DNA from 4 places in the Amorphus sp. MBR-141 genome. Region 1 is predicted to be linked to each of the others. Evidence: predicted binding sites of a transcription regulator. Region 1 holds the regulator's gene; each other region holds the start of a gene.
The links. The regulator PhoB, encoded in region 1, activates phosphate uptake and scavenging genes when phosphate is short. The targets are predictions, from matches to a motif close to TGTCATNNANCTGTCAT.
Positions count from the first base shown of each region.

Region 2: ACSSVZ_RS11415 (UDP-2,3-diacylglucosamine diphosphatase) is a predicted target of PhoB. The motif match lies at 1,568-1,584, and genes of this name have one in related genera.
Region 3: ACSSVZ_RS05765 (inorganic phosphate transporter) is a predicted target of PhoB. The motif match lies at 2,321-2,337, and genes of this name have one in related genera.
Region 4: ACSSVZ_RS11995 (DUF2794 domain-containing protein) is a predicted target of PhoB. The motif match lies at 2,074-2,090, and genes of this name have one in related genera.

Region 1 covers NZ_JBRJGW010000003.1:299,228-303,437, reverse strand. Annotated here, with positions in the region: gene pstA (phosphate ABC transporter permease PstA) at 1-394, shown strand, start outside; gene pstB (phosphate ABC transporter ATP-binding protein PstB) at 489-1,283, shown strand; gene phoU (phosphate signaling complex protein PhoU) at 1,475-2,194, shown strand; gene phoB (phosphate regulon transcriptional regulator PhoB) at 2,217-2,918, shown strand; gene ACSSVZ_RS06235 (GcrA family cell cycle regulator) at 3,145-3,747, opposite strand; gene ACSSVZ_RS06230 (acetylornithine transaminase) at 4,114-4,210, shown strand, end outside.
Region 2 covers NZ_JBRJGW010000007.1:64,281-68,490, forward strand. Annotated here, with positions in the region: gene ACSSVZ_RS11410 (glycosyltransferase family 4 protein) at 1-672, opposite strand, end outside; gene ACSSVZ_RS11415 (UDP-2,3-diacylglucosamine diphosphatase) at 669-1,475, opposite strand; gene ACSSVZ_RS11420 (hypothetical protein) at 1,884-2,672, shown strand; gene ACSSVZ_RS11425 (DUF1489 family protein) at 2,833-3,267, shown strand; gene ACSSVZ_RS11430 (VWA domain-containing protein) at 3,330-4,106, shown strand; gene ACSSVZ_RS11435 (DnaJ domain-containing protein) at 4,108-4,210, shown strand, end outside.
Region 3 covers NZ_JBRJGW010000003.1:194,635-198,844, reverse strand. Annotated here, with positions in the region: gene glmM (phosphoglucosamine mutase) at 1-1,277, shown strand, start outside; gene ACSSVZ_RS05770 (outer membrane protein) at 1,419-2,177, shown strand; gene ACSSVZ_RS05765 (inorganic phosphate transporter) at 2,386-4,038, shown strand.
Region 4 covers NZ_JBRJGW010000007.1:184,064-188,273, reverse strand. Annotated here, with positions in the region: gene htpG (molecular chaperone HtpG) at 1-1,625, opposite strand, end outside; gene ACSSVZ_RS11995 (DUF2794 domain-containing protein) at 2,103-2,486, shown strand; gene ACSSVZ_RS11990 (M20 aminoacylase family protein) at 2,623-3,795, opposite strand; gene ACSSVZ_RS11985 (TIGR02444 family protein) at 3,935-4,210, opposite strand, start outside.

The DNA.
Region 1 (4,210 bases):
CATCGTCACCCGAGCGGCGCTGAAGGCGGTGCCCCCGTCGATCCGCGAGGGAGGGCTCGGCATGGGCGCATCGAAGCACCAGGTGGTGATGCACCACGTGCTGCCGCTGGCGCTGCCCGGGATCCTGACGGGCACCATCCTCGGCCTGGCCCAGGCGCTGGGCGAAACGGCGCCGCTGTTGCTGATCGGCATGAACGCCTTCATCACCAGCCCGCCTGGCGGGATCCTCGACCCGGCAACGGCGTTGCCGACGCAGATCTTCATCTGGGCCGACAGCCCGGAACGCGGTTTCATGGCGCGGACCTCGGCGGCGATCCTCGTGCTGCTCGGCTTCCTGATCGTGATGAACATGATCGCGATATTTTTGCGCAGCAAGCTTGAGCGGCGCTGGTAATCGAACCGAGGATGGCGACCGGGACCGGGCCAGCCTCGCAAGTGACGGGAGAGTGGTGATGAGTGCAGTGGCAGTCGAAGCGAAGGAAAAGGTGATGGTGGAGACCGTCCGGACGCCGGACGCGCAGCCGCGGCCGGTGAAGATCAAGGCCTCGGGCGTCGATGTGTTCTACGGCGCGAAGCAGGCCCTGTACGGGGTCTCCATCGACATTCCCGAGCGGGCGGTGACGTCCTTCATCGGCCCGTCGGGTTGCGGCAAGTCGACGTTCCTGCGCTGTTTCAACCGCATGAACGACACCATCGACAGCTGCCGGGTCGAGGGCGAGATGCTGATCTCGGACACCAACATCTACGATCCGCGCCTCGACGTGGTCGAGCTGCGGGCGCGCGTCGGCATGGTGTTCCAGAAGCCGAACCCGTTCCCGAAGTCGATCTGGGACAACATCGCCTACGGCCCGAAGATCCACGGCCTCGCCCGCTCGAAGGCGGACTTCGAGGAGATCGTCGAGAAGAGCCTGCAGAAGGCGGGCCTGTGGAACGAGGTGAAGGACAGGCTGCACGAGGCCGGCACCGGCCTGTCGGGCGGCCAGCAGCAGCGCCTGTGCATCGCCCGCGCCATCGCGGTGAACCCGGAAGTGATCCTGATGGACGAGCCGTGCTCGGCCCTCGACCCGATCGCCACCGCCAAGGTGGAGGAGCTGATCGACGAGCTGCGCGAGAACTACACGATCGTCATCGTCACCCATTCGATGCAGCAGGCGGCGCGCGTCTCCCAGCGCACGGCGTTCTTCCATCTCGGGCTGCTGGTCGAGGAGGGGCCCACCAACTTCGTCTTCACCAGCCCGAAGGAAACGCGCACCCAGGACTACATCACCGGCCGCTTCGGCTGAGCGGCCGGGCCGGGGGCGGCCCGGTCGGCCCGGTCCCGCGCCGGGTCGCGCGCAACGGCCGCGGTTTGTGATTGCAGGTCGCCCGGACCTGGAGTCATCGTCATCGCGGGTCATCAGGCGAGCACATCCGCGCCGCCCGGATCAGCCCGATCCGAGCGGGGCGTGCTCCGGCGAACGAAGAAGAAACCGACATGAGCGACCACATCACCGGAGCCTACGACGAGGAACTGCGCGACCTGGTCGGCCGCATCGCCGAAATGGGCGGGCTGGCCGAGCGGCTGGTCTCCGAGGCGGTGACGGCGCTGGCCAAGATCGACATCGCCCGGGCCCAGGGCGTCATCCTCCAGGACCACCGCCTCGACGAGATGCAGCGGCAGGTGGAGGAGCGCGCCATCAGCGTCATCGCGCGCCGCCAGCCGGTCGCCAAGGACCTGCGCGAGATCATCGCGGCGCTCAGGGTGTCGAGCGACCTGGAACGGGTCGGCGATCTTGCCAAGAACATCGCCAAGCGGGTGATCGCGCTGCAGGGCCAGTTCCACTCGAAGCGGCTGATCTTCGGGGTCGAGCACATCTCGGAGATCACGCTGGAGCAGCTGAAGGCGGTGATCGACGCCTACACGGCCCAGGATCTCGAGGCGGCCCATGCGGTGCGCAACCGCGACGACGAGATCGACGCCATGTACACCTCGCTGTTCCGCGAACTCCTGACCTACATGATGGAGGATCCGCGCAACATCACCTTCTGCACCCATCTCCTCTTCTGCGCGAAGAACATCGAGCGGATCGGCGATCACGCGACCAACATCGCCGAAAACATCCACTTCATGGTCACCGGCGAGCAGCCGCAGGAGGAACGACCCAAGCATGATGAATCAAGCTATATCCCGGCCAATTACAGCGCAGACGATTGAGCAGGAACGGGGGCGTGCGCTCATGCCGAAGGTCTTGATCGTCGAGGACGAGGAATCGCTGACGCTGCTGCTGCGCTACAACCTGGAGGCGGAAGGCTACGCGGTCGACGCCTGCGCGCGCGGCGACGACGCCGAGATCCGGCTGCGGGAGAGCGTGCCGGACGTGCTCATCCTCGACTGGATGCTGCCGGGCCTGTCCGGCATCGAGCTGTGCCGGCGGCTGCGCAACCGCGCCCAGACCGAGAAGCTGCCGGTCATCATGCTGACGGCGCGGGGCGAGGAAGCCGAACGCATCCGCGGCCTGTCGACCGGCGCCGACGACTACATGGTGAAGCCGTTCTCCGTGCCGGAGCTGATGGCGCGGATCCGGGCGATCCTGCGCCGCAGCAAGCCGGCGGTGGTGTCGGGCATGCTGTCGGCGGGCGACATCGAGCTCGACCGCACCACCCACCGGGTGCGCCGGGCCGGCCGCGAGATCCATCTCGGGCCGACCGAGTTCCGCCTGCTGGAGTTCCTGATGCAGTCGCCGGGCCGGGTGTTCTCCCGCGAGCAGCTGCTCGACGGGGTGTGGGGCCACGACGTCTATGTCGACGAGCGCACCGTGGACGTGCACGTCGGCCGGCTGCGCAAGGCGATCAACCGCGGCAAGGCGCTCGATCCGATCCGCACGGTGCGCGGGGCGGGCTATGCCTTCAACGACCAGTTCGCCGTCCTGGAGAAATAGCCGGAGCCGGAGCGGCGGGGGCGGCGCGCCGATGGCGGGCGGCCGCCGTCGTGCCGGACGCGTCGTCCTTCCAGGCACGGCGCCGGGCACGAAAAATCCCGGCGCCGCGGCGCCGGGATCTGGCAGGCTCAGGACGGGCGGCCGGGCCAGAGCCACGTCCGATCAGGCGGTCACACCTGATCGACTGGACGTGGCCCCATACCCGCTACCCGGGCTGCGGCGCCGGTCAGCGGCTGCCGCTGCCACCGCCGCCGGAGCGGGACTTGCGGCGATCGGGCGCCGGCTGGTAGGCGACCCGCGAATGGGCGTTGCAGTAGGGCTGGCCGGGCGTCGACTCGCGGCCGCAGAAGGCGAAGTCGTCGCTGCCCGGATCGCCCATCGGCCAGCGGCAGGTGTGCTCGTTGAGCTCCATCAGCGTCTTGCGCTCGCCGAACGGGACGACTTCGGCCGACATCGCCGCGGTCGGCGCCAGCTGGGTTTCCATCTCGGCCTGGGCGACGATCTTCAGCGCGGTGTTGCCGACGAGACGGGTCTGGCGGGAGATCGCCGCGCCGCCGCCGCCACCGCCACTGGTGGTCGCGCCGCCGCCGTTGCCCCCGACGCGGCCGCCGCTCGGCTTGGAGGCCGGGCGCGGCTTGCGCGGCCGGGACGCGCCCGGCGCCTTGGCGCGACCGGACAGGCCGAGGCGATGGATCTTGCCGATCACCGCGTTGCGGGTGATACCTCCCAGCTGTCCGGCGATCTGACTCGCGCTCAGCCCCTCGGCCCAGAGTTTCTCGAGGAGCGAAACGCGTTCTTCAGTCCAGGACATCGGTGTGTCGTCGGCCATCTCGGGACCTCCGTCTGTGGCTCGCAGAATCCTTCGGCCTCGCGGACAACGCCGCGTGTGTGCGCCGATGCGGGTCTGGGTGGGGCCGTGCACGATATGTCGTGCCTTAACGATTTAGATACTACAACATCACGCGAATCGATGACAAGATTCAGCTGATCCAGGTGGCCTGCGGCGCGTCGGTTTTCCCCAACCGAATTCCCGCCGCCGCAGCCATGCGGGAACCCTGCCGGAAGGCCGTCGGACATTGACAGCGGGCGGCGTTCCTCGAATATAGAAAGCTTTCCATCGTGCCGCCTCTTGGCGGCACGATTTGTTTTTCGGGTGCCAACAATCCGACCGCGGCACCTAAACTTGAGAGAACCAATGACAACGTCGGCCCTGTACAAGACCTATGCGCGCGCTGATCTCTCGTTCGAGAGCGGCGAGGGTGCCTGGCTCAACGGGTCCGACGGCCGACGAT
Region 2 (4,210 bases), on a different contig from region 1:
CCGGTAGCGGGACTTCATGTCCTCCAGCGCCGGCCCGCCGCCCACGACCACCTTGGTGCCGGGCAGGTCGAGCTTGAGGAAGGCCTCGATGTTCTTCTCCACCGAGACGCGGCCGACGTACATGAAGATCGGCCCGGGCAGGTTGAGTGCCGGCGGCACGTCCGGGCGGAACTTCTCGTGATCGACGGCGCGCACCCAGCGGTAGAGGTTGGTGAAGCCGCGCTCCGCCAGCGAGCGCTCCAGGGTGGTGTTGGAGACCATGCAGCCGGCGCCCGCGTTGTGGAAGCGGCGCACGAACGAATAGGACCAGCTCAGCGGCACGGGGACGCGTGCCGCGATGTATTCGGGAAAGCGCGTGTGGTAGCTCGTCGTGTAGGGCTGCTTGTTGATGAGGCACCATTTGCGCGCCATCATGCCGAGCGGCCCTTCGGTCGCGATGTGCATGTAGTCGGGCGCCATGTCGTCGATGCGGCGGCGGATCCCGGCGGGTGAGGTGATGCTCAGCCGGATCTCGGGATAGGTCGGCAACGGCACCGTGCGGAAGCCTTCGGGCGACAAAACGTCGACCTCGATGCCCATGCGCCGCAGCTGCTCGATGGTGATCTGCAGCGTCGTGACGACGCCGTTGACCTGCGGATGCCAGGCATCCGTCACCATGACGATCTTGCTCATGCGGCGGCCTGGCGCGTGGTGGCGATCTTCGCCACCGGCTGCGCCCCGATCTCGGTCCAGCGGATCAGCTCGAAGCGCCCGTCCTGCGTCTCGCCGACGGCTGTGCAGCTTTCGACCCAGTCGCCGGTGTTGATGTAGTGCACCCCGTACTCTTCGTGCATCGCGGCATGGTGGATGTGGCCGCAGATGACGCCCTGCACGTCCCGCCGCTGCGCCTCGCCGGCCAGCGTCTGCTCGAACTTGCCGATGAAGTTGACGGCGTTCTTCACCTTCAGCTTCGCCCACGCCGACAGCGACCAGTAGGTCAGGCCCAGCTTGCGGCGCACGATGTTGACCCAGGTGTTGATCCCGAGCGCCGTGACGTAGGCCCAGTCGCCGAGGAAGGCGAGCCACTTGGCGTGCCGGACGACGACGTCGAACTGGTCGCCGTGGATGACCAGATAGCGCTGCCCGTCGAGCCCCTCGTGGATGATGCTGTCGACCACCTCGACGCCGCCGAAATGCGTGCCGACATAGTCGCGCAGGAATTCGTCGTGATTGCCGGGAATGTAGACGACCCGGGCGCCCTTGCGGGCCTTCCGCAGGATCTTCTGGACCACGTCGTTGTGCGGCTGGGGCCAGTACCACGACCGCTTCAGGCGCCATCCGTCGATGATGTCGCCGACCAGGTAGATCGTCTCGGCCTCGTGGTAGCGGAGGAAATCCAGAAGCAGGTCGGCCTGGCACCCGCGGGTGCCCAGATGGACATCGGAGAGGAAGAGCGCGCGGTAGGTCTGCGTCTCGATCCGGTCTGGCACTGGCATCCTATCGACCACGATTCCGGTCCCGAGGGTGTCGATGGGTTCGGTCTGCAAGCTGTTTGCCAGCCTCAGCCTATTTCATCAACTCGATTCGAATATCAACTATATGACACCGCTGTGGTCGATTCACGACCCCGGACCGCGGCATGGCTGTCGGCCGCTCCGTGCGGGGGCGGGCGGGGCGTCCTGAGCCGGCGAAACGGCCCGGCAGATCGCCGCGTCGGCGACCGCCGCAAGGGGGGTGACGGGACCGGCCGACGGTTGACTCTTGCGCCTTCGTCCGTAGTGATAGCGGCACGTTTTTCGCCAGTCGCGGTGGGTTTCGCCGCGCTGCACCGACCACCGAAGATCCTGTTCGACACCGCGGCGGCCAGGGCGCTCGCCTGGGTGATTGCCAAAGAGGACGCAGGAATGCGATCGATTTTGTGTGCGGCGCACGCCGGTGGCCAGGGCAAGACGACCCTGGCCCAGCTCGTCTACCTCGGACTGCAGCGTTCGGGGGCGACGTACAAGCTTGCGTCCGCCGACTTCGTCGACGACACCGGCCGTTCGAAAATCGGCAAGATGTATCCCCAGCGGGTCACCGAGTTCGGCGTCGGTGCCGAACTGTCGATCGCCAAGAAGGCGAACGACATGAACGCCTCCCTGAAATACTGGGACCGGCTCGGTCGCAGCCTGCTCGAAGGCGGCGTGGTGGTCGACCTCGGCGCCAACGTGGTCTCCCAGGTGACTGAATGGGCGCGGGCCCGCCGCGTCAGCCAGATCTTCCAGTCGCGCAAGGCCCCGCCGGTCGACGTCATGCTCGTCTGCCGCGCCGAGAAGCACGCCATCGACGACATTGCCGACCTCGTCCGCCAGTTCAACGACCAGGACGTGATGCCGATCTCGCGCATGTACATCGTCCTCAACGAGGCCGGCGGCAGCTTCTCGACCCTGAAGATCTCCCAGGAGCTCAACAAGATCGCCGAGAACCGCGCGCTGCACTACATCAAGCTGCCGCGCTGCACCTCCGAGCTGTGGCACCTGATGGAGCTGAACTTCGTCTCCATCGAGGACGCCCTGAACCTCACCGAGGACGAGGCGGCGGAGAAGTTCGACATCGACATCTGGGAGGCCACCTCCGGCGTCGCCGACCTCCGGATCTGGTTCGACCGCGTCTATGCGAACATGAAGGAAGAGGGCGTCTTCGAGGGCGCCTGATCCCCGCGCCGCAAGATCGTCGCGATCCGGGCCGCCGTCTCCGAAGGGGGGCGGCGGCCCGTTCGTTTCGGGCGCCGGCGGCGCTGCGGACGCACCTATCCCCAGGAGATGGCGCGGCCGCCCTTGAAGCGGCCCGCGCCGCGCGCCAGGTTTACCGGCGATGACAGTGCACATCCTGAAACTCTGCGTCGGCGCGGACACGATCGACGACCTGCGCGGTTGGGTCGAGCAGCGGGTCGACGCGCGCCGGGCCGCCGGCGAGGAGGCGGTGTCGCGCCATGTCACCCGGATGACGCCGAAGCGCGGCGACGAGATCGCCGGATCCGGGTCGCTCTACTGGGTGATCCGCGGCTTCATCCAGGTCCGCCAGCCGATCCTTCGCCTCGATCCGATCGTCGATGCCGATGGCGTCAAGCGCTGCGCGTTCGTGCTCGCCCCCGACCTGATCGAGACGCGCAAGACGCCGCGGCGGCCGTTTCAGGGCTGGCGGTATCTCACCCCTGCCGAGGCGCCGCCCGACGAGCTCGGGCTCGAGGGGGACGACGACATGCCGGCGGACATGCGCCGCGAACTCGCCGATCTCGGCCTGCTCTGAACGACCGGATTCGCCCGCCCGAACGGCCTCCGCGACACGACGCACTTTGCCTGTCGCGCCGGATGCGCCATCTAAGAGGGGTGAGCAACGACAAACGCCCCACCACCCGCACGCCCGTGCGCCCGACCGTGACCGCTTCGACCGGCCAGCCGCCGGCCGAACGGTCGACCCGTGCCGACATCGACGCCTTCGTGGCGCGATCGCGCACAGTGGCGACGTCCCCCGGCACCGGCCGGCGCGGGCGGCTGATGTTCGCTCTCGATGCGACCATGAGCCGTCAGGCGACCTGGGACCGCGCCTGCGCCATCCAGGCCGATATGTTCGACGAGGCGGGCAAGGTCGGCGGCCTCGACATCCAGCTCGTCTATTTCCGCGGCTTCGGCGAATGCCGGGCCTCGAAATGGGTGTCCGACACCTCCCGGCTGCGCGACCTGATGACGCGGATCGACTGCCGCGGCGGCCTGACCCAGATCCGCAAGGTGCTGCGGCGGGCGATCGAGGAGACGCGGACCGAGAAGGTCCACGCGGTGGTCTATGTGGGCGACTGCATGGAGGAGGCGGTCGACGAGCTCTGCGCCCGCGCCGGCGAGCTGGGCCTTCTGAAGGTGCCGGTGTTCGTCTTCCAGGAGGGCACCGATCCGGCCGCCTCCCGCGCCTTCGCCGAGATCGCGCGGCTGACGGGGGGCGCCCACCTGACGTTCCGCGCCGACGCGGCCGACGAGCTGGGCCGGCTGCTGCGGGCCGTGGCTGCCTATGCGGCCGGCGGCCGGGCGGCACTTGCCGACATGAGCGCGCGCGGCGAAGAGGGGGCGCGGCTCCTGATCGGGAAGATGAGCTGAGATGATCTGGCTGTTGCTCGGAACCCTGGCGTTCGGTGCCATCGTGGTGGCGAGCCACGGGTTCTCGCAGGCCGATCCGGCGGTGCTGGCGCGCCGGGCGCGGA
Region 3 (4,210 bases), 100 kb from region 1:
ACATCGCGCTGAAGGTCGGCATGGCGACGGGCCTGGCGCTGCTCAACGGCGACGACCAGCACCGCGTGGTCATCGGCAAGGACACCCGGCTGTCGGGCTACATGCTAGAGAACGCCCTCGTCGCCGGCTTCACCGCGGTCGGCGTGGACGTGTTCCTGCTCGGCCCGGTGCCGACGCCGGCGGTGGCGATGCTGACGCGGTCGCTGCGCGCCGACATCGGCGTGATGATCTCCGCCTCCCACAACAAGTACGACGACAACGGCATCAAGATCTTCGGCTCCGACGGCTACAAGCTGTCGGACGAGGTGGAGCTGGAGGTCGAGCGGCTGATGCAGGAGGACCTCTCCAAGCGGCTGGCGACGGGCGCCGACATCGGCCGGGCGCAGCGCCTCGACGGCGTCCGCGACCGCTACATCGAGTACATCAAGCGCAGTTTTCCGCGCAATCTTAGCCTCGACGGCATCCGGGTGGTGGTCGACTGCGCCAACGGCGCCGGCTACCGCGTGGCCCCCGAGGCGCTGTGGGAGCTGGGCGCCGAGGTGGTGCCGATCGGCAACCAGCCGAACGGCACGAACATCAACACCGACTGCGGCTCGACCTCGCTCACCCAGGTGCGCGAGAAGGTGCTGGAGGTGCGCGCCGACATCGGCGTGGCACTGGACGGCGACGCCGACCGGCTGATCGTCATCGACGAGAAAGGCCAGCCCGTCGACGGCGACCAGCTGCTGGCCGTCATCGGCGGCTCGTGGAAGGAGGCCGACCGGCTGTCCGCGCCGGGCCTCGTCGCCACGGTGATGTCCAATCTCGGGCTCGAGCGCTACCTGAACGGGCTCGGCCTGTCGCTGGCGCGCACCCGCGTCGGCGACCGCTACGTGGTCGAGCACATGCGCGCCCACGGCTTCAATCTCGGCGGCGAACAGTCGGGCCACATCGTGCTGGCCGACTATTCGACCACCGGCGACGGCCTGCTGGCGGCGCTGGAGATCCTGTCGGTCGTGGTCGGAACCGGCAAACCGGTGTCGGAGGTCTGCCACCGCTTCGAACCGGTGCCGCAGATCCTGAAGAACGTGCGCTACAACGGCGGCAAGCCGCTGGAGAACGACATCGTGCTGAAGGCCATCGACAGCGGCCGCGACCGGCTCGGCAACGCCGGCCGGCTGGTGGTGCGCCCGTCCGGCACCGAGCCGCTGATCCGGGTGATGGGCGAGGGCGACGACGCCGGGCTGGTCCAGGCGGTCGTCGACGACATCGCGACGGCGGTGGTCCAGGCCGCCTGATCGCCGCCGGGCCTTGTGGTCCGGCGCGCCGCGGGCGGACGTGGTTAACAAACACGGTTAACGCCGAATTAACGCCCTTCGCCCCACTGTGGCGGACCGATCGAATCGATCGCTCGTCACCGGTGGGTCGAAGGAGCCGTGATGCACCGCCACGCATGTAAACTGCTCGCCGCGGCAATCGTCGCGCTGGTTGTCCCGGGCGGGGGAGCCGCCGCGTCCGACGTCGATGCGACCGCCGACGTGCCGGTGTTGCAGCACACCGACGACATCCTTCCCGACGAGGTGGAGCGGCGCGGCGCCTACGTGCGCTTCGACGTCGGCGGCATCTGGTCGCCCTCGCCCGGCGTGTCCGTGGTCGACGCACCGGCGGGCCTGGGGACCGTCGACACCGGCACGCTGGACGCCCAGGTGAGCGTCGGCGGCGGCGTCGGCTACCGCTTCTCCAACTGGTTCCGGAGCGATCTCACCGTCGCCTACGCGCCCGGCCGGGACTTCTCCGCCGATACCAGCGGCACGGCCGGCAGCGGCGCCGTTTCCGGCTCGCTGACCTCCACCGCGCTGCTCGCCACCGCCTATGCGGAGTTCGCGCCCGAATCCTGGATCCGGCCCTATGTCGGGGGTGGTCTCGGCGTGGCGAACCTGTCGCTCGATTCCGTCGCGCAGCGCATGCCGGCGGGCGGGACGACGTCGTTCGCCGACAACTCCGAATGGAACCTGGCCTGGTCGGTCGCCGCCGGCGTGACCCTCGATCTCTCCGAGGCCGTCGAGCTGGACGCCGGCTACCGCTACGTCAATTTCGGCGACGCCAAGACCGGCACCGGCTCGAACGGCAGCCGCGTCACCCTCGACGGCGTCGATGGCCACGAGCTGCGCTTCGGCATCCGCTACCTGTTCCGTTAGGTCCTTTTCCGATCAGGTGGAAACACCTGATCGATAAGAAATGGCTCCAGAATCAATGCCTTGAGCAAATCCCTTCTCGGTCTGCTCGTTTCGGTCTGAACGGGAAATGCTCCCGATCACCATGGCGTCGGCCCGGATCGGCCCGTCATTTGGCCGTTACAGCGAAGCTGCATGACCCTGAGACCAAAGTGGGATCGGGGGATCATCCATGCAGACGCACGCGACAGCCGCCACCGTTGATGAGGTATCGTCTGCGGACACCGAGCCCCGCGTCGTTCTCGATCGCGAGAACAAGGGGAGAACGGGGCTGGTTCTTTTCCTGCTCGTCCTGGCCGGCGGCTGCGCGTTCGTGATCTGGTCGGTCCTGCACGACATGGTCGCCAGCGGGATGACGACGCTCACGATCATCCCGTTTCTCTTCCTGCTCCTGGCGCTCCTGATCGCCCTCGGCTTCGAATTCGTGAACGGCTTTCACGACACCGCGAACGCCGTGGCGACGGTCATCTACACCAATGCGCTGCCCGCGCATTTCGCGGTGGTCTGGTCCGGATTGTGGAACTTCCTCGGCGTTCTGGTCTCCTCGGGCGCGGTGGCGTTCGGGATCATTTCACTGCTGCCGGTCGAACTCATCCTCAACGTCGGCTCGTCCGCAGGCATGGCGATGGTCTTCGCCCTGCTGATCGCGGCGATCATCTGGAACCTCGGCACCTGGTACATGGGTCTGCCGGCGTCGTCGTCGCACACGCTGATCGGCTCGATCATCGGCGTCGGTCTTGCCAACCAGATCCTGCACGGTCTGAGCGGCACCTCGGGCGTCGACTGGAGCCAGGCCGTCAAGATCGCCTACTCGCTGCTGCTCTCGCCGGTGGTCGGCTTCGTGGCCGCGGGTCTGCTCCTGATCACGCTCAAGGTGCTGGTGAAAAATCCGGAACTCTACCGCGAGCCGAAGCGGAAGAAGGCGCCGCCGTGGTGGATCCGCGGGCTGCTCGTGCTGACTTGTACCGGCGTGTCCTTTGCCCACGGGTCCAACGACGGACAGAAGGGCATGGGACTGATCATGCTGATCCTGATCGGCATCGTGCCGACCACCTACGCGCTGAACAGGGCCGTCTCCCCGGCCGACATGGCGCAGTTCCGGGCCCTTGCCCAGGTGACGGCGGCGTCGCTGACCAATATTGAGGGCAGCGGCGCGGCGGGCACGGGTGCCGTCGAGGCGACCGGCGATCCGCGGGAGGTGCTGACGGCCTACGTCCGCGACCGCACGTTGTCTCCGGCTACGGTTCCGGCGCTTGCGGACATCACCCGGGAGCTGGCGGTGACGGTGGAGCACACCGCCACCCTGGCGGACGTGCCGGCAGCCGCGGTCTCGAACGTCCGCAACGACATGTACCTCGCCTCGGAGACCATCCGGGTGATGCTGAAGACCGGCGAGCCGAAATTCGACGCCAAGACGCACCAGAACCTGGTGGCCTTCGAGCGGTCGCTCGACGAGGCGACCAAGTTCATACCGCTGTGGGTGAAGATCGCCGTGGCCATCGCGCTTGGGCTCGGCACGATGGTCGGGTGGAAGCGCATCGTCGTCACCGTCGGCGAGAAGATCGGCAAGACCCATCTGACCTATGCGCAGGGCGGCTCGGCGGAGCTGGTGGCGATGGCAACCATCCTGGCGGCCGATCAGTACGGCCTTCCCGTGTCCACCACCCACGTGCTCTCGTCGGGCGTGGCCGGCACGATGGCGGCAAACGGCTCGGGGCTGCAGATGTCGACGGTGCGCAACCTGGCGCTCGCCTGGGTGCTCACGCTGCCGGCCGCGATCACCCTGTCCGGGACGATCTACGTGCTTCTCCTGCAAATCATGTAGCGCCTGGCCGGCCCCGACCGGGGCCGCCTCCCAAACCGGTTGGCCTGCCCCGGGTCTCCGGCCAGCCGATCGGCCGCGTGGCCGGCTTCAGCACCGGCCGCGGCGGTCATGTCGCCCGCCTCGCCGGCCGGCGAGGCCGCCATTTTCCATGTCGCGCAAAGGACTTGGAAGC
Region 4 (4,210 bases), on a different contig from region 1:
ACCAGGCAGGCCGGGCTCGTGGCCAAACGGTCGGACGTGCGCACGTCGCTCACCCGATCGCCGAGCGCCTGCTTGAAGAGCGCCGACAGCGTCGCGACGTCGCCCGCACGGGCGGCAGCGTCGTCATCCTTGCTCCCGTCGGCGTCGGAGAGCGGGATCGCGTCGAGATCCGCCTTGCCCTGGGTAACCGACTGGAACGGCTTTCCGTCGAAGCCGACCGCCGCCTGGACCCAGAACGAATCGACCGGGTCGGTCAGCAGCAGGACCTCGATGCCGCGGGCCCGGAAACCTTCCAGGTGCGGCGCCTCGGCGAGCGCTGAGGGATTCTCGCCGATCGCGTAGTAGATCGCCGTCTGGTTTTCCTTCATGGCGCCGACATAGTCGCTGAGCGAGCGCCACCCCTCCGGATCGCTGGTGGTGTGGAAGCGGGACAGCTTGAAGAGGGCATCGCGCCGCTCGGGATCCTCGTAGAGGCCCTCTTTCAACACCGCGCCGAAAGTGGCCCAGAATTTCGTATAGGCCTCAGCGTCGTTGCCGGCAGCCTTCTCCAGCTCCGACAGAACGCGGTTGGTGACCGCCTTTCGGATCGCCGCCAGCAGCGGGTTCGTCTGCAGCATCTCGCGGGAGAGGTTGAGCGGCAGGTCCTGGGAATCGATCACGCCGCGCACGAAGCGCAGCCAGGACGGCAACACGTCGGCATCGTCGGTGATGAACACCCGGCGGACATACAGCCGCACCCGGCCGCGCCGGTCCGGATCGAAGAGATCGAACGGCTGGGTCTCCGGCACGAACAGGAGGACCGTGTACTCCTGTCGGCCCTCGGCCCGGTAGTGGATCGTGAACGCCGGCGCATCCCAGTTGCCGGACACGAAATGGTAGAATTCCTTGTATTCCTCGGAGGAGATCTCGCTCTTCGGCTTCACCCACAGGGCGGTGCCGTCGACGACTTCCTTCTCGTCGCCGCCGGGATCCGGCCTGACGAACACCGGTACCGGCACGTGGGCGGAATAGTGCCGGATGGTGCGCTCGACCGTCGCTGCCTCGGCGAACTCCTTGGAGTCGTCGTTGAGGATCATGGTCACCCGGGTGCCCCGCGCCGGAGCGTCGTCACCGGCGGGCTCGACGGTGAACGAACCGGATCCGTCGGAGCGCCAGGTCCAGGCCTCCTCGGCGCCCACGGCACGGCTGACGACCACCACTTCGCTCGCCACCATGAAGGCGGAGTAGAAGCCCACGCCGAACTGACCGATGAGGCCTGATCCGTCGCCGCTGCCGGCGGCCGCCTCCAGGAAGGCACGGGTGCCGGAGCGCGCGATGGTACCGAGATTCTCGACCAGCTCGTCGCGCGTCATGCCGACGCCGTTGTCGGAAATGGTGAGGCGCCCCGCCGCCTTGTCGGTCTCGACAAGCACCTTCAGCGCGGCGTCGCCACCGAGGAGGTCGACATCGGTGACGGCGCGATAGCGCAGCTTCTCGCACGCATCAGCGGCGTTCGAGATCAGTTCGCGGAGGAAGACGTCCTTCTTAGAATAGACCGAGTGCACCATCATGTGCAGCAGCCGCGAAACGTCTGCCTCGAAGGCGCGGGTTTCGGATGCGGGCGAGGTATCGCTTTCGCCGGTCATGGCCGTTTTCACCGTCTCTTGTTGCTTCGATGTCCAGGTGCACGACCGGCCGGTGCCGGCGCGCAGGCAACGCTGTCTTGCCGAACCCACGTGCGGTTCGCAAGAGCCGCAGCCCCTGTGAGCGATAGCTAAGCAGGCGGTCGAAAAGAAAAAAGGGCCGACCTTTCGGTCGACCCTAATGCGTTAGCCTGGAGGTAGGCGATCCGGCCGCGTCGTCAGCTTCGGGGGGCTGGGGGGCTGACGATTACCAAAGCCGAGCGCGACCGGATCAACCGGATAACGCCAAACCAACCTGCAGGTTCCCCATGGCGGCGAAAGGGCTGAATTTTGTCGGAACGGGGATCATTTGCGCGCCCCAGGCGGCGGCGAAGCCGAGGGCCTGCGGTGCCGGCAATTGCCTGCGACGCATAGGCGCCACCCCTTGATGCCTGGCGCCTTTACCCCGATCATGTCAGCGGAATGACGGCAGGAGGCGTGATGAGCGAGACGGAAGAAAGTCGATCCCCGGCCAGCGTGATCCAGTTCGGCGGCTCCAGACCGTCCAACCCCGCCCTGCGGCTCACCACCTTCCACCGCACCGAGCTGAGCCTCATTCTCCGGTTCTATGGGCGCAAGGTCGCCGAAGGAGAGTGGCGCGACTACGCCATCGACCATCACCGCGATCAGGCGACCTTCTCGATCTTCCGGCGCACGGCCGAGGTTCCCCTCTATCGCGTCACCAAGACGCCAGCACTGGCGCGCAAGCAGGGCGCCTATGCGGTGGTGAACGCCGGCGGGGCGGTCCTCAAGCGCGGCCACGACCTGGAGAAGGTGCTGCGGGTCTTCGAGAAGAAGCGCGACCTGCGCCTCGTCGGGTCCTGAGCCCGTCCGACGTCGCCGGCGTCGGGGGCCCTTTCCGACGAGGCAGGACCAGTCGGTCGAGGAGAACCGCTCCAGAACCAATGGCTCGAGCAATTCCTTCCCGTTCAGATCGCCGCGACATGAACGAGACAGGCATTCAGGCGCGCGCCGCCAGCGCGGTTTCCGCCAGGCGCACCCAGTAGGAGCAGCCGTAGGGGATCGCCTCGTCGTTGAAGTCGTAGTCGGGATTGTGGAGCTTGGCGCTGTCGCCGTTGCCCATGAAAATGAACGCGCCCGGCCGGGATTCCAGCATGAACGAGAAGTCCTCCGCGCCCATCATCGGCACCGCGTTGGTGTCGACCCGGTCGGCGCCGGCGATATCGGCGGCGACCCGGCTCACGAATTCCGTTTCGGCTGCGTCGTTCACCACGACCGGATAGTTGCGCTCGTAGCTGAGCGTCGCCCTGGCCCCGAAGGACGCCGCCGTCGCCTCGACGAGTTCCCGCAGCCGCCCCTCGACGAAATCCCGCACGTCGGGGCTGAGGGTGCGCACCGTCCCGGCCAGCCGCGCCGTCGCCGGGATCACGTTGTCGGTATCGCCGGCATGAAACTGGGTGATCGACACCACGACGGCTTCGAGCGGATCGACGGAGCGCGAGGCGATCGACTGGACGGCGGTCACGATGTGCGCGCCGACAAGCACCGGATCCACGGTGGTGTGGGGCCAGGCCGCATGGCCGCCCCTCCCCTCGATGGCGATCTCGATCAGGTCCGCCGACGCCATGAACGACCCCGGCCGGATCGCGAACTCGCCGACCGGCAGGCCCGGATAATTGTGCATGCCGTAGACCTGCTGGATGCCGAAGCGGTCCATCAGACCGTCGTCGATCATCGCCTTGCCGCCGGCGCCGCCCTCTTCGGCCGGCTGGAAGATCACCACCGCCGTGCCGTCGAATTTGCGGGTCTCGGCCAGATAGTGGGCCGCACCTAGAAGCATCGCCGTGTGGCCGTCGTGGCCGCAGGCATGCATCTTGCCGGGCTCCGTCGAGGCGTAGGGGCGGTTGGTGGTTTCGTGAATGGGAAGCGCGTCCATGTCGGCCCGCAGGCCGATCACCCGCCCGGCGGTGTCGGTCCGCCCCCGGATCACGCCCACCACGCCCGTCTGGCCGATCCCGGTCGCCACCTCGTCGACCCCGAAGTGGGTCAGGAGCTCCGCCACCCGAGCGGCGGTGCGGTGCACGTCGTAGAGGGTCTCGGGGTGCTGATGGAAGTCGCGGCGCCATGCCGTGATGTCGGGCAGGAGATCGGCAAAGCGATTGACGATCGGCATGGAAGGCCTCCGCTGGAGCAGGTCGTTCGGGCGCATCGGTGCCCTTGCCAGGCCCGCCCCCGTTGCAGCGCACACTACCATGCGTCCTCTGGTGACGGTCAATCGGAGAGGGGCAATCCGGCCGAAGCTCTTCCCGTGATCAGCCGAGGCTGTCCAGCACCTGCGCAGCGGCCAGATTGGCGTCGGGGTCTGGCAGCTTCGCGGCGAACACCGTGGCCAGCGCCTGGGCGTCGGACCGTTCGAGCCTGAGCCCGGCCGCCGCGCAGTAGGCCAGCACGTTGGCCACGACAGCCTCTCCCGCCTCCATGGTCCGGGGGGCATCGGGCAGGGCTTCTGCTGCGCCCGCGATGATCAGCTGTTCGCCGTGCTCGCAGGCGATCTCCGAAGCCAGCACCTCACGGCGAAGCGCGGCGAC